DNA from 2 places in the Faecalibacillus sp. H12 genome. Region 1 is predicted to be linked to the other one. Evidence: predicted binding sites of a transcription regulator. Region 1 holds the regulator's gene; the other holds the start of a gene.
The links. The regulator Rex, encoded in region 1, represses fermentation and respiration genes when NADH is low (regulators of the CRP and FNR family bind a similar motif). The targets are predictions, from matches to a motif close to GTGAANNNNTTCAC.
Positions count from the first base shown of each region.

Region 2: a site for Rex is predicted at 4,246-4,259, ahead of HUU89_RS06560 (3-hydroxyacyl-CoA dehydrogenase). Genes of this name have one in related genera too.

Region 1 covers NZ_JABWDK010000002.1:318,601-324,750, forward strand. The annotation lists gene tsaB (tRNA (adenosine(37)-N6)-threonylcarbamoyltransferase complex dimerization subunit type 1 TsaB) at 1-562, shown strand, start outside; gene rimI (ribosomal protein S18-alanine N-acetyltransferase) at 553-993, shown strand; gene tsaD (tRNA (adenosine(37)-N6)-threonylcarbamoyltransferase complex transferase subunit TsaD) at 996-2,018, shown strand; gene HUU89_RS04650 (redox-sensing transcriptional repressor Rex) at 2,020-2,652, shown strand; gene asnS (asparagine--tRNA ligase) at 2,663-4,045, shown strand; gene HUU89_RS04660 (metallophosphoesterase family protein) at 4,098-5,564, shown strand; gene HUU89_RS04665 (D-2-hydroxyacid dehydrogenase) at 5,548-6,150, shown strand, end outside.
Region 2 covers NZ_JABWDK010000006.1:50,460-56,609, forward strand. The annotation lists gene HUU89_RS06540 (GGDEF domain-containing protein) at 1-50, opposite strand, end outside; gene HUU89_RS06545 (transposase) at 407-952, shown strand; gene HUU89_RS06550 (transposase) at 958-1,380, shown strand; gene HUU89_RS15290 (hypothetical protein) at 1,470-1,598, opposite strand; gene HUU89_RS06555 (glycoside hydrolase family 1 protein) at 1,677-3,161, opposite strand; gene HUU89_RS06560 (3-hydroxyacyl-CoA dehydrogenase) at 3,268-4,212, opposite strand; gene HUU89_RS06565 (YhgE/Pip domain-containing protein) at 4,328-6,150, opposite strand, start outside.

The DNA of each region.
Region 1 (6,150 bases):
AGCTTTATATGAAAATCAAAAATGTTTAGCTTCTTTACAAGAAGAAGGAAATCGAAAGCAATCTGAGTATGCAATCGTTTATTTACAAAAATTATTACAAGAAAATCATTTAAAAATGAGCGATTTTGATGAAATGGTCATTACTATTGGACCGGGTTCTTATACTGGTGTACGTGTTGCTTTAACGATTGCGAAAACATTAAATGCAACGATGAATATTAAGGTAAAAACTGTTTCTTCTTTAAAGGCGATGGCAGGAATGAAAAAAGCTATTTCTATTTTAGATGCAAGAAGCCATAAATTATTTCTAGGAATTTACAATGAAGGAAAGGTTATTGTTGATGATTGTTTAATAAATATTGATGAATTTGAAAATTATCAAAAACAATATACTGATTATGAAATTGTTGGTGATACACATTTAGTAGGAATACTTGAAAAAGAAGTGGATCTTGCCAAGCATATTTATACACTTTCTACTTTAGAAAAAGAAATAGAAAATGTTGATGGTCTTGTTCCAAGATATATTAAGGAAGTTGAGGCTAAAAAAATATGTCAATAAGAGAAATGAAAGTTGATGATTTAAAAAGAATTGTAGAATTAGAAAAAGATCTTTTTTTATCACCATGGAATGAAGAAGATTTTATACATGAATTAAAAGAAAACCCTATGGCGGGTTATTATATTCTTGAAAAAGAAAATCAAATTATTGGATACATAGGATTATGGTTTTTAGGTGATCAATGTCAAATTACAACAATTGCGACGGATCGACATTTTCAAGGACAAGGGTATGCAAGCCAACTGATGGAATACGCTCTTGAAAAAAGTGAAGAATTACATTATCAAAATGTTAATTTAGAAGTACGTGTTTCAAATGTAAAAGCAATTGCTTTATATCAAAAATTTGGGTTTAAAAATGTTGCTGTTAGAAAAAGATACTATAGCAATGGTGAAGATGCGTATTTAATGATCAAGAAATTGGAGGGATAGAGATGTCATTATTACTAGCAATTGAATCAAGTTGTGATGAAATGGCGATGGCTGTCTTAAAAGATCAAAGAGAATTTTTAAGTAGTGTCGTGGCAAGTCAAATCGACATACATGCAATGTATGGTGGTGTTGTCCCTGAAATTGCCAGCCGTAAGCATGTTGAATGTGTATCTGTTGTTTTAAAAGAAACGTTAAAACAAGCAAATATAAAAATGGAAGACCTTGATGCTATTTGTGTAACAAAAGGTCCAGGACTTGTTGGCTCTTTACATATTGGTTTACAAGTCGCTAAAACACTTTCTTTGGCTTATGATAAACCATTAATTGGGGTTCACCATATTGCAGGGCATATTTATGCAAATAATTATGAAAAAGATATTGTTTATCCAGCACTATGTCTTGTAGTCAGTGGTGGGCATACAGAGCTTGTTTTGATGAAACATCCTTATTCTTTTGAAGTGATTGGTGAAACTTTAGATGATGCTGTTGGAGAAGCATATGATAAAGTGGGAAGAGTTTTAAATCTTCCTTATCCAGGAGGACCGGTTTTAGATAAAATGGCTCATTTAGGAAAGGCAAGTTATCATTTACCTAAACCATTAGATGATGATAGTTATAATTTTAGTTTTAGTGGTTTAAAATCAGCAGTAATCAATTTAGCACATAATCATAGACAAAAAGGTTTAGAAATCAATCAAAATGATTTAGCAACGTCTTTTCAAAATGTTGTTGTTGATGTTTTGGTCGATAAAACGATTCGAGCTGCTAAAGAATATGGTGTTAAAGAAATTATGTTAGCTGGTGGGGTTTCTGCTAATAGGGGTTTAAGAGAAAAGATGAAAGAGCAAGTTGCCATGTTAGAAGACGTACAATTGTCTCTTCCACCAATGAAATGTTGTACAGATAATGCAATGATGATTGCTTTAGCAGGAAAAGTTATGTATGATAATAATAAGTTTAGTGATTTATCGCTTGGCATTAAACCACATCTTGATTTAGAATTAGAATCAATAGGAGGGGATTAGTGTGGAGAAAAAAATATCAAAAGCGACAATGTCCCGTTTTCCTGTTTATTTAAAAGCGCTTAGAAAAATGCAACATGAAGGAAAAGAAACATGTTTATCGAGTGAATTGTTTGAAATTACAGGAATACAAGATACAACAATTAGGCGTGATTTTACATATTTATCAAAAACGGATAATTTTGGTAGACGTGGAAGAGGCTATGATGTTAAACATCTTATAGATGGTTTAAGTGAAGTTTTAGGTTTACGATTAGATGAACCTATTATTTTAATTGGGGTTGGCAATTTAGGAAGTGCCATTTTAAAATATAATCGTTGGCAATATACAGTAGGTAAGATTGTTTGTGGTTATGATATGGATAAAAATAAAGAAGGGGAAAGATTTGGTGTGAAAATTTGTCATATTGACAAGTTGGAAGAAACTTTTCCAAGTGATTGTAAAATTGCTATTTTGGCGATTTCAGAAAATGTTCAAGAAACAGTGGATCGTTTAATGAAATTAGGCATTAAAGGAATTGTAGATTTTACGCATAGTCATTTTATGGTTCAAGAAGGCGTTGAAGTCCAAACAGTAGATGTTGTGGTAGCTATTCAAGAATTAGTAATTAAAATGAAATCAAATGATCAAGAATAGGGAGAGAAAAATGTTTGAATTTATTACAGTAAGAGAATTATATGAATTATATATCAATGATAGAGACCAATTAGATGGTATTGAATATGTTGAATTACAAGGATGGATCCGTACAAATAGAAATAGTGGGAAAATCGGATTTTTAGCTTTAAATGATGGAACATATTTTAAAAATGTACAAGTTGTTTATTTAGATGAAATTATTGATAATTATGAAGAAGCTTCTCATATTTCTACAGGAAGTGCTGTTAAAGTAACTGGTAAATTAAAATTAACACCAGATGGAAAACAACCTTTTGAAATTGAAGCAACACATTTAGTGGTTGAAGGAACTTGTGATGAAGATTTCCCATTACAAAAGAAAAGACATTCTTTTGAATACATGAGAGAAATTCCTCACTTAAGACCAAGAGCAAATACTTTTTATGCAATCTTTAGATTAAGATCTGTTTTATCAATGGCTATTCATGAATTCTTCCAAAACCAAGGATTCGTTTATGTCCATACACCAATCATTACTTCAAATGATGGTGAAGGTGCTGGAGAAATGTTTAGAGCAACAACAATCGATAATACAGAATTTGATAAAGATTTCTTTGGAAAAGAAGCTTATCTTACAGTTACAGGACAATTACATGTTGAAGCTTTTGCTTTAACATATCGTGATGTTTATACATTTGGACCTGCCTTTAGAGCGGAAAATTCAAATACTTCAAGACATGCTAGTGAATTCTGGATGATTGAACCTGAAATTGCTTTTGCTGACTTAGAAGATGATATGGATTTAATTGAAGATATGGTTAAATACTGTATTGATTATGTCTTAGATAATGCACCAGAAGAAATGAAATTCTTTGAAAGCATGATTGATAAAGAATGTATCAAACGTATCAAAGCAGTTAGAGATAGTGATTTTAAACGTATGACTTATACAGAAGCAATCGATTATTTATTAAAAGCAGATGTTAAATTTGAAAATAAAGTAGAATGGGGTATGGATTTAAATTCAGAACACGAACGTTATATCTGTGAAAAAATTGTTGGTGGACCAGTATTTTTAACAGATTACCCTAAAGAAATCAAAGCATTCTATATGCGTTTAAATGATGATGGTAAAACAGTAGCTGCTTGTGATTTACTTGTTCCAGGAATTGGTGAACTTGTTGGTGGATCACAACGTGAAGAAAGATATGATGTCTTAGAAAAAATTATGGATGAAAAAGGAATGGCCAAAGAAGGATTACAATGGTACATGGATCTACGTCGTTTTGGTGGATGTAAACATGCTGGATTTGGTTTAGGATTCGATCGTTTCTTAATGTATTTAACAGGTATGCAAAATATTAGAGATGTTGAACCATTCCCAAGAACTCCAAGAAATTTAAAATTCTAAAAGCCTATTCGTTAGGCTTTTTTTTGTGTATAATATGTGGGAGGTGACACACATGAATGAATATGATTTGATGAATCTCTATTTTAATTTTATTTTTAAAGACGGTAATAAGTCATTTAGGAATGTGTATGCAAGTTACGAACAACTTGGAGAATTTAAAAATTGGTTAACAAAACAAAATATAAAATTTCCATTTGTACATCAAATTCAAAAAAATGAATGTGAGTTACTTTTTAGAAGTAAAAACTTTGAAACCTATGATACGGCTTTTAAAACAAGTTATGCACATGATTTTCATAAATATATAGCAAAGGAAAAAGAAAAATATCAAGTCATTTTATTATCGGGAATCGATCAGCAATTCTTGGAAAATTTTGATAATAGTTATAATCATGATTTGATGCGCGTTTTTTGTATAAAAAAGGCATTGAAAGAAGATATCTCTTTATATGGACCTTTTCATCTGTTTTTAAATGCTCTTTATCAAATAGATTGTTGGCCTGGTGTTTTTATATTTAAAGGAGAGCAAAGTGTTTTTTATCCTGTAAAAAACATAGAGGAAGTAAAAGAATGTTTTAGACTAATAGAAACAAATAAGATTTTTGAAAAGAAATGTCAAACAAATGAAGATCAATATTTTATACAACTAAGTGATCTTCATTTAGGAACAAAGAAAACAGACAATGGACTTATTGTATTACAGGATAGTCTAGATGAACTTTATCATATGCTTCCTCATGATCATCAACTTAAATTTTTGATTACGGGTGATCTAATGAATTCGCCTAATCGTAAAAATATGTATGCAGCTTCTCATTTTATGAATCGTTTAAAAAGGAAATATCATAGTGATGTAACGTTTGTTTTAGGGAATCATGACGTCATTGTTTATGGCTTGAATCTTTTAAAAAAACAAAAGACAAAAGTGGTAGCTTATTTGCTAGGAGAAAATATTAAAGTTTATCCGGATGTTAAAATGATTGTGATCAAAATAGATTCTACTTCCCAAGGAAATCTAGCAAGGGGAATGGTCGGGCAAAGACTTTTACAAGAAATTGAAGATGAGTTATTATCTATTAATCATTTAGAGGATTATACTTTGATTGCTATGATGCATCATCATTTAATGCCACTTAGAAAAGATGATTTTTTGAAAATAAAATGGAATGAAAAACTATTCATGGGGAAAATTGCTGACTCGACAAAAGCCCTTGTGGATGCTCAAGATGTAATGTATTGGTTAGAAAAACATCATGTACGTTATATTTTCCATGGACACAAGCATATTCCTTGTGTTGTAAAAAAAGGAAATACATATATTATGGCAGGAGGTTCTTCTTGTGGAGGAGGTACCAGAGAAAGAAAAAGCAGTTATTTAAGTTATAATTTATTGAAATATAATCGTAAAGATCAAGCGTTTAAGTATTGTTTTGTATTCTATGATGATCTTACAAAACAAGAAAGACATCGTGTAAAAATAAAATTATTTATGGAGGATCAAAATGAAGTTAGTAGATAAGATGAAAGATGAAAATTTAGGACTTGCAATCCTATATAACTTTACAAAAGGGTATGGGCATGTTCCAATGAGTGTTTATGATGTAGTTTTACCATTTCTTTATCATGATGGTTTTAGAAATCATTTATTTGAAGGGGTTGAAGTAGAAGAAGCCCTTACTAAATGTGTTCAAGAGGATGCTTCTTTTATTCAAAATATATTAGATACAATTGAAAAAGATAAAGAAATGACATCAAGAGCATTAGGGATTTGTCTTTTAAATAAATATTTAAGTTTTGAATTTGAAGATAATGAAATGAAAGGGATTTATCATGAAAGCTCTATTTTAGATATTAATGAAGCAATCAATTTAGGAAAATTCTTTTCAGGAAAATCTTATGAAGATATTTTAAATATTTTAAAAAAAAAGAGTTCTAGCGTTGTCTTTTTAGATAGTGTTTGTTTAGGAGATGATGTTGATCTTTCTAAGTTGAATCAATTTGGACAAGTAACGATTTATAAACAAAGTAATCCAGAAGAAGTCATTGAACGTATTAAAGAAGCAGATATCATTATTACGAATAAATGTTTACTTACCGAAGAAGTC
Region 2 (6,150 bases), on a different contig from region 1:
TAATCAGAGGCACTTGTAATCATAAGTCCTGCTTTAATTGAGTGTTCCATTTTTTCACCTCTTTTCATCAATTATAACACAAACCTATAAAAAAGATAAAAAAAAGACCAAATGGCCTTCAGATAAATTCTACAAGTCTTGTACAAATTTCAGAATGTTATTGTCAAAAAATTATTTAAGGAAGAAAAACCTGTTCATGATTTGTCTATGATGTTTATTATATTTTTTCTTAAATAAAAATCAATTTATTCTTATCAAAAGCAAAAATAAAAGCGATTACATTGTTAAAAACTTAATTAACTATCTGACACATCTTTTGATTTAACACCGTTATTATCACTTTAAACTGAGGAGTATCATCTATCACTTCTTTAAAATATTATATACTTGTCTTAAAGATGTTACTATGGCTAAAAATCAAAAACCAAAAAAGGATTCTTTAATTACTTTAACTAGAAAATATGCAAATAATCATAATGAATGTGTAAAATTCTTTTTCAAAATGAAATGGCCTGTTGGCTTTTACTGTGAAAAATGTGGATGTACACATTACTATTCTATTAAAAGAGGTGACGTCTTTCAATGTAAAGAATGTGGTCATCAACATTACCTACTTTCTAATACTATATTTCAAGATAATAAGTTAGATCTTTATAAATTAATTTTAGGAATGTATCTCTTTTTTACGGCAAATAAAGGTCTTTCTGCGATTGAATTAGCTAATGAATTAGAAATAAATTATAAAACAGCGCTATTACTTTGTAGAAAATGTAGGATTCTTATGTCCCAAAGTAACAGTGAAAAAATTCTGGATAGCTTTTTTTATGAAGCAGACGTTGCTTATATAGGATCAAAAAGTAAAGAAGAACATAAACAAGGAGTTGCTACTAAACAGCAACCCTTTTTAGTAATGTTATCAACAGATAAAGAAATAAATATCCAAAATTTTTAAAATTAATGCCAGTAGCTGTAGATAATACAAATAATATTGTTAGATTCATCTCAAAAAAAGCAATACTTTCAAAAGAAAGAATACTAAACACTGATGGAAAAACAACTTTTTTAGGATTAACTGATAAAATAACATTAAAATCAGAAAAAATACTCTATGATGAAGAAAATCATAGATTGTATTGGCTTAATGTATTAATTGGTGATATAAAAAATAATATTACTGGTATATGTCATGGAGTAACTAAACGTGACTTACCTTTATTTTTGAATGAACAAGAATGGCGTTTCAACCATAGATATACTGGAAAGAACTTCATGAATAAAATACAGAAATATGTTTTGAAATCACATCCATGTCCTAAAAAAGCAATTATTACTGTACTCAATTTATCAAAACCATACTATGCACATGTGTCAGATGGTTAATTAAGAAAAAAAATAAAAAAGGACAAACCAGTATAAAAAACTTATATATGGCAAATAGTCTATATAAATGAGAATAACTGATATATTACTTATAAAAAATTCAAGAAAAGGATTTTCATAAAAGACCAATGAATATTAAGCAATAATGAAATCATTTCATAAGTCATGATAAATAAGATACCATTCATACAATAAGTTAATTCTACATAGATATCCATCTTGCTTACCCCCTTTATCATCAGATATGATTACACTAAAAAAATTTCAAAAAAAGATGTGATTTTTAAAATCACACCTTATTCATCCTCTAATAAAACTTCTCCATTAGATTCAATTATTTCTTTATAACGATAATAAGAATCTTTTAATTTTCTTTCTAGCGTACCATGTCCATCATTAAAACGATCTACATAAACAAAACCATAACGTTTTTTCATTTCACCAGTACCAGCTGATACAACATCGATTGGACCCCAATATAAATACCCTCGACAATCAACACCATCTTCAATAGCATCATTAACATTCTTTAAATGTTCTTCAATATAATGAACTCTGAAATCATCATGAATTTCACCTTTTTCATCAATATTTTCATCTAAACCAACACCATTTTCTACAATTAATAATGGTAAATGATAACGATCATATAAAACATTTAAAGTATAACGTAATCCTACCGGATCAACAGCCCATCCCCAAGGTTGAGGTGCTTTATCTTTAAGATATGGATTATCACGGCATGTAAGTCCACCTGTATCTACTTTTAAGTTCACATCACGATCAAATGTTGTTGAACGATAATAACTAAATGATAAGAAATCAACTGTATTTTCTTTAATCAATTTTAATTCTTCATCACTAAATTCTACATTTACTTGATCTTCTTTCCATACTTTCTTTAAATAAGTTGGTACAATACCTAAGCAGAATGGATCTGCCATAAAGAAAATATTCATACGTTGAGCATCTAAAGTTCCAACAACATTTAAAGGATCACAGTTATATGGATAAGTAGCTACTGATGAAGCTGTCATCATACAGCCAATTTGGTAATCTTCACTAATTTCATGTCCTAATTGAACTGTTTTCGCATTTGCGACTAAGATATTATGATAAGCATCCCATTGATCTTGTTTTGTTGTTGAACCAATTGGATCACTAGGATCTTTAGGATCTTTGATTGTAAGAACCCCACCAGCAACAAGCGGCATTCTAAATAACGCATTGACTTCATTAAATGTAAGCCAGAACTTAACTTTTCCTTTATAACGTGTAAAAACAGTTTTTACATAACGTAACCAAAAATCAATTAATTGAGGATTAGACCATCCACCATATTCAGTAATTAAATGTAATGGTGTTTCATAATGTGATAAAGTAATGACAGGTTCCATTCCTAATTCATTCATGTATGCAAACATATCATCATAATAAGCAAGACCTGCTTCATTTGGTTCAAGTTCATCCCCATTAGGGAAAATTCTTCCCCAAGCAATAGAAGTTCTAAAACTATTGAATCCCATACCTTTCATTAATTTTAAATCTTCACGGTAACGATGATACCCATCTACGGCATCATGTGATAAATAAACTTTATCTGGATTTAATTTCATTTCATATTTTTTCTTATCTTCATTCCATTGAATACCAGGATCTTTAGACATAATACCTACAAGTACATCTGTAACGTTCGGTTGTTTCCCATCTTCCAACCAAGCACCTTCATATTGATTAGCAGCAATAGCGCCACCCCATAAAAAATCTTTTGGAAAACTCATTTTCTCTACCTCCGTTTATCTAGGAGGTATTATAACACTTACAAAATGCAAGATTTACTCGTTTCATATTTTGAAAAAAGTAAAAAAAGAAGAATCATTGATTCTTCTAATATTTATAAAAGCCTTCTCCAGAAGACATTCCTAATTTTCCTTCATCAATATATTTCTTTAACATCTTAGCCATACCTTTAAAATTATAAGGAGCTAAAAATGAAGGAACTTTTAAATACATTGAAACAATATTATAAGCTGTCGTAAGTCCTACCGTATCTAAAATTTGGAAAGGTCCTTTAGGAGCACCTGTACCTAAAGTCCAAGCTTTATCTATACTTTCAGGATCGCTAACCCCATTAACATAAAGATCCATACCTGAAAATAATAAAGGAACAAGCATTGAATTTAATAAATATCCTGATTTTTCTTTACGAACAGGTAATGGTATCATTCTTATTTCTTTAGCAAAATCCATAATCAAATCAAAATATTTTTGATCCGTTTGTTTTTGTGCCATGACTTCTGTCATATTATTTTTCCAAATACTATTTGCAAAATGTAATGATAAATATTTTTCTGGACGTTTTGTATATTTAGCGAACTTCGATGGTAATAATGTAGATGAATTCGTAACGATAACTGTCTTTTCAGGTAATAAATCTGCCATTTTTTTATAAATATCTATTTTTTGTTCTACATTTTCAGCCATTGATTCAATAATTAAATCGGCGTCACTGACTGCTTTTTGTAAATCTAATTCTAATTTAATATTTTCATAGGCCTTATTAGCTTTTTCTAAACATTGTTCTTTATCAAAATCTTCATAATCACTAATACCCATGGCCCAATTTTGAGGTGTCTTTCCTTTATCGCTATCCATTAAAGTAATCGTATCATGATAAACCTCTTTTAAATGATCTAATTTAGGCTGACATCTTCCTATACTTCCTTCACTTCTAAGCCAAATCGTTACATCAAAACCACAATAAGCTGCTTGATAAGCAATTTGACTTCCTAAAACGCCTCCACCAATAACAACAACATTTTTAATTTCCATAGATTCATCCTCCTACCTTTATTTTACCATTTTGTTAAAATGTTCACAAAAGATATTTTCGCTTTTAGTTTGAACTACATATAAAAAAGAACCCTATTTCTAGGATTCCTTTATACTATTCAGCTTTTGTTGAATTTACTTCTTCAAACATTTGAGGAATTGCATGTTTATCTTCTTTGTTTTTATATTTGAAGTAAACAACTGTTAATAATGAACATACAATTAAGATTCCTGCAAACACTGCAATTTCAACTGAAATTGAAGGAGCTGTCATACTAATTGTTTTTCTAAATCCATCTACACTATAAGTATATGGTACAAATTTATGAATAGCTTTGTAGATAGCTGGACCTGTATCTAATGGATACGTACCAGCAGAACCACCTAAGTTAACAATCATGAATACAAGTAATAAGAAGTCACCAATAAATCCAGTTGTTAAACTTAATAACATGACAAGTGACATAAATGCCGCCGATACGAGAATTGCAAGTAAGTATGTTAAACCTAAATTAACAGGTTCAAATCCATTAATTAATCTTAAAGCAGTAACCATTACGATAGCTGCTAATGTAGAAACTGTATACATAACAGTTGCTTTACTTGCCCAATATTTCCATGCATTTTCAGCTTTTTTAATACCATGTCTAATTGGATACATTAAAGCAAATGCTAAGCATGTTACATATAAACCAACTGACATCATATAAGGAGCCATTGCATGACCGTTATTTTCAACTTTAGAAATTTCTTTATGACTTGTTTCAACAGGAGTAGCTACCATATCAGTAGTTTTATCTGTTGAATCAATCTTACTTTCTTCTGCACCAGATTTTAATGCATCATTTAAAGTAGTTACACCATCAGCTGCACTCTTAATTCCATCACCTAAAGTATCAGAACCAGCAGCCAACTTACTAGCACCATCACTAATTTGACCAGCACCATCAGATAATTGATTAGCACCATTCATTAATGTAGCATTATTGCTTACTAATGTTGAAGTACCTGTAGCCAATTGATCAACACCACTTGTTAAAGCTGTAATTCCTTTAGTTAATTCAGGAACATTACTGTTTAATTTTGAAGTACCATCAGCTAAAGCAGTAGCACCACTTGTTAAAGCTGTATTGTTATCAGCGATTTGTGTTAAACCTTTTTGTAAACTATCCACACCAGCTGTATAAGCTTGAACACCTGCAACTAAAGCATCTTTAGAATCAACAGTTACTTGTTTAATATTTCCATCATTGTCAACAGTTACATATTTACCACCATTAACTTTTGCATTCACTTCATTTAATCCAGCTTGGACTGTTTGAGTTCCACTTACTAATCCTGTAGGAACTTTTGTACCATCTGTTAAAGTTCCACCATTAAGAGCTGCATCTAAATCATTTAAACTTGATTTAGTTGAACTAGATAATGTATTAATTGCTGTAGATGCACCTGTTGTATAAGTAGCAACCGAATCCATATATGAAGCTACACCGTCTTTATATTTATCTACAGGGAAATAATTTGTTAAACCATAAGCATCGATTTCTGCTCTTGACATTCCACTAGTTAATAATTTACTAGCAATTCCTTGTTTTTTAGCATCACCACTTGCATTTAATGTTTTAATTAATGTAGCATAATTATCTAATGATGTTTTTCCATCAGATAATTGAGTCAATGAATCTTGACTTGCTGCCATAGTTTTTTTGGAAGTTTCAAGATTTTCTTGTAATTTTTTTACACCATCAACTACTTGTTGATTTCCTGCAACTAATTTTTCAGCACCTTCACCTAATGCTTTAACACCTGCATTTAATTCTGTGTTATTTTCAACCAATTGATTTGCACCAGCCAATGCTTGACTTACACCTGCTGTATAATCACTAACGCCTTTATTTAATGCTTGAGCGCCAGTATTTAAATCACTTACACCACTAG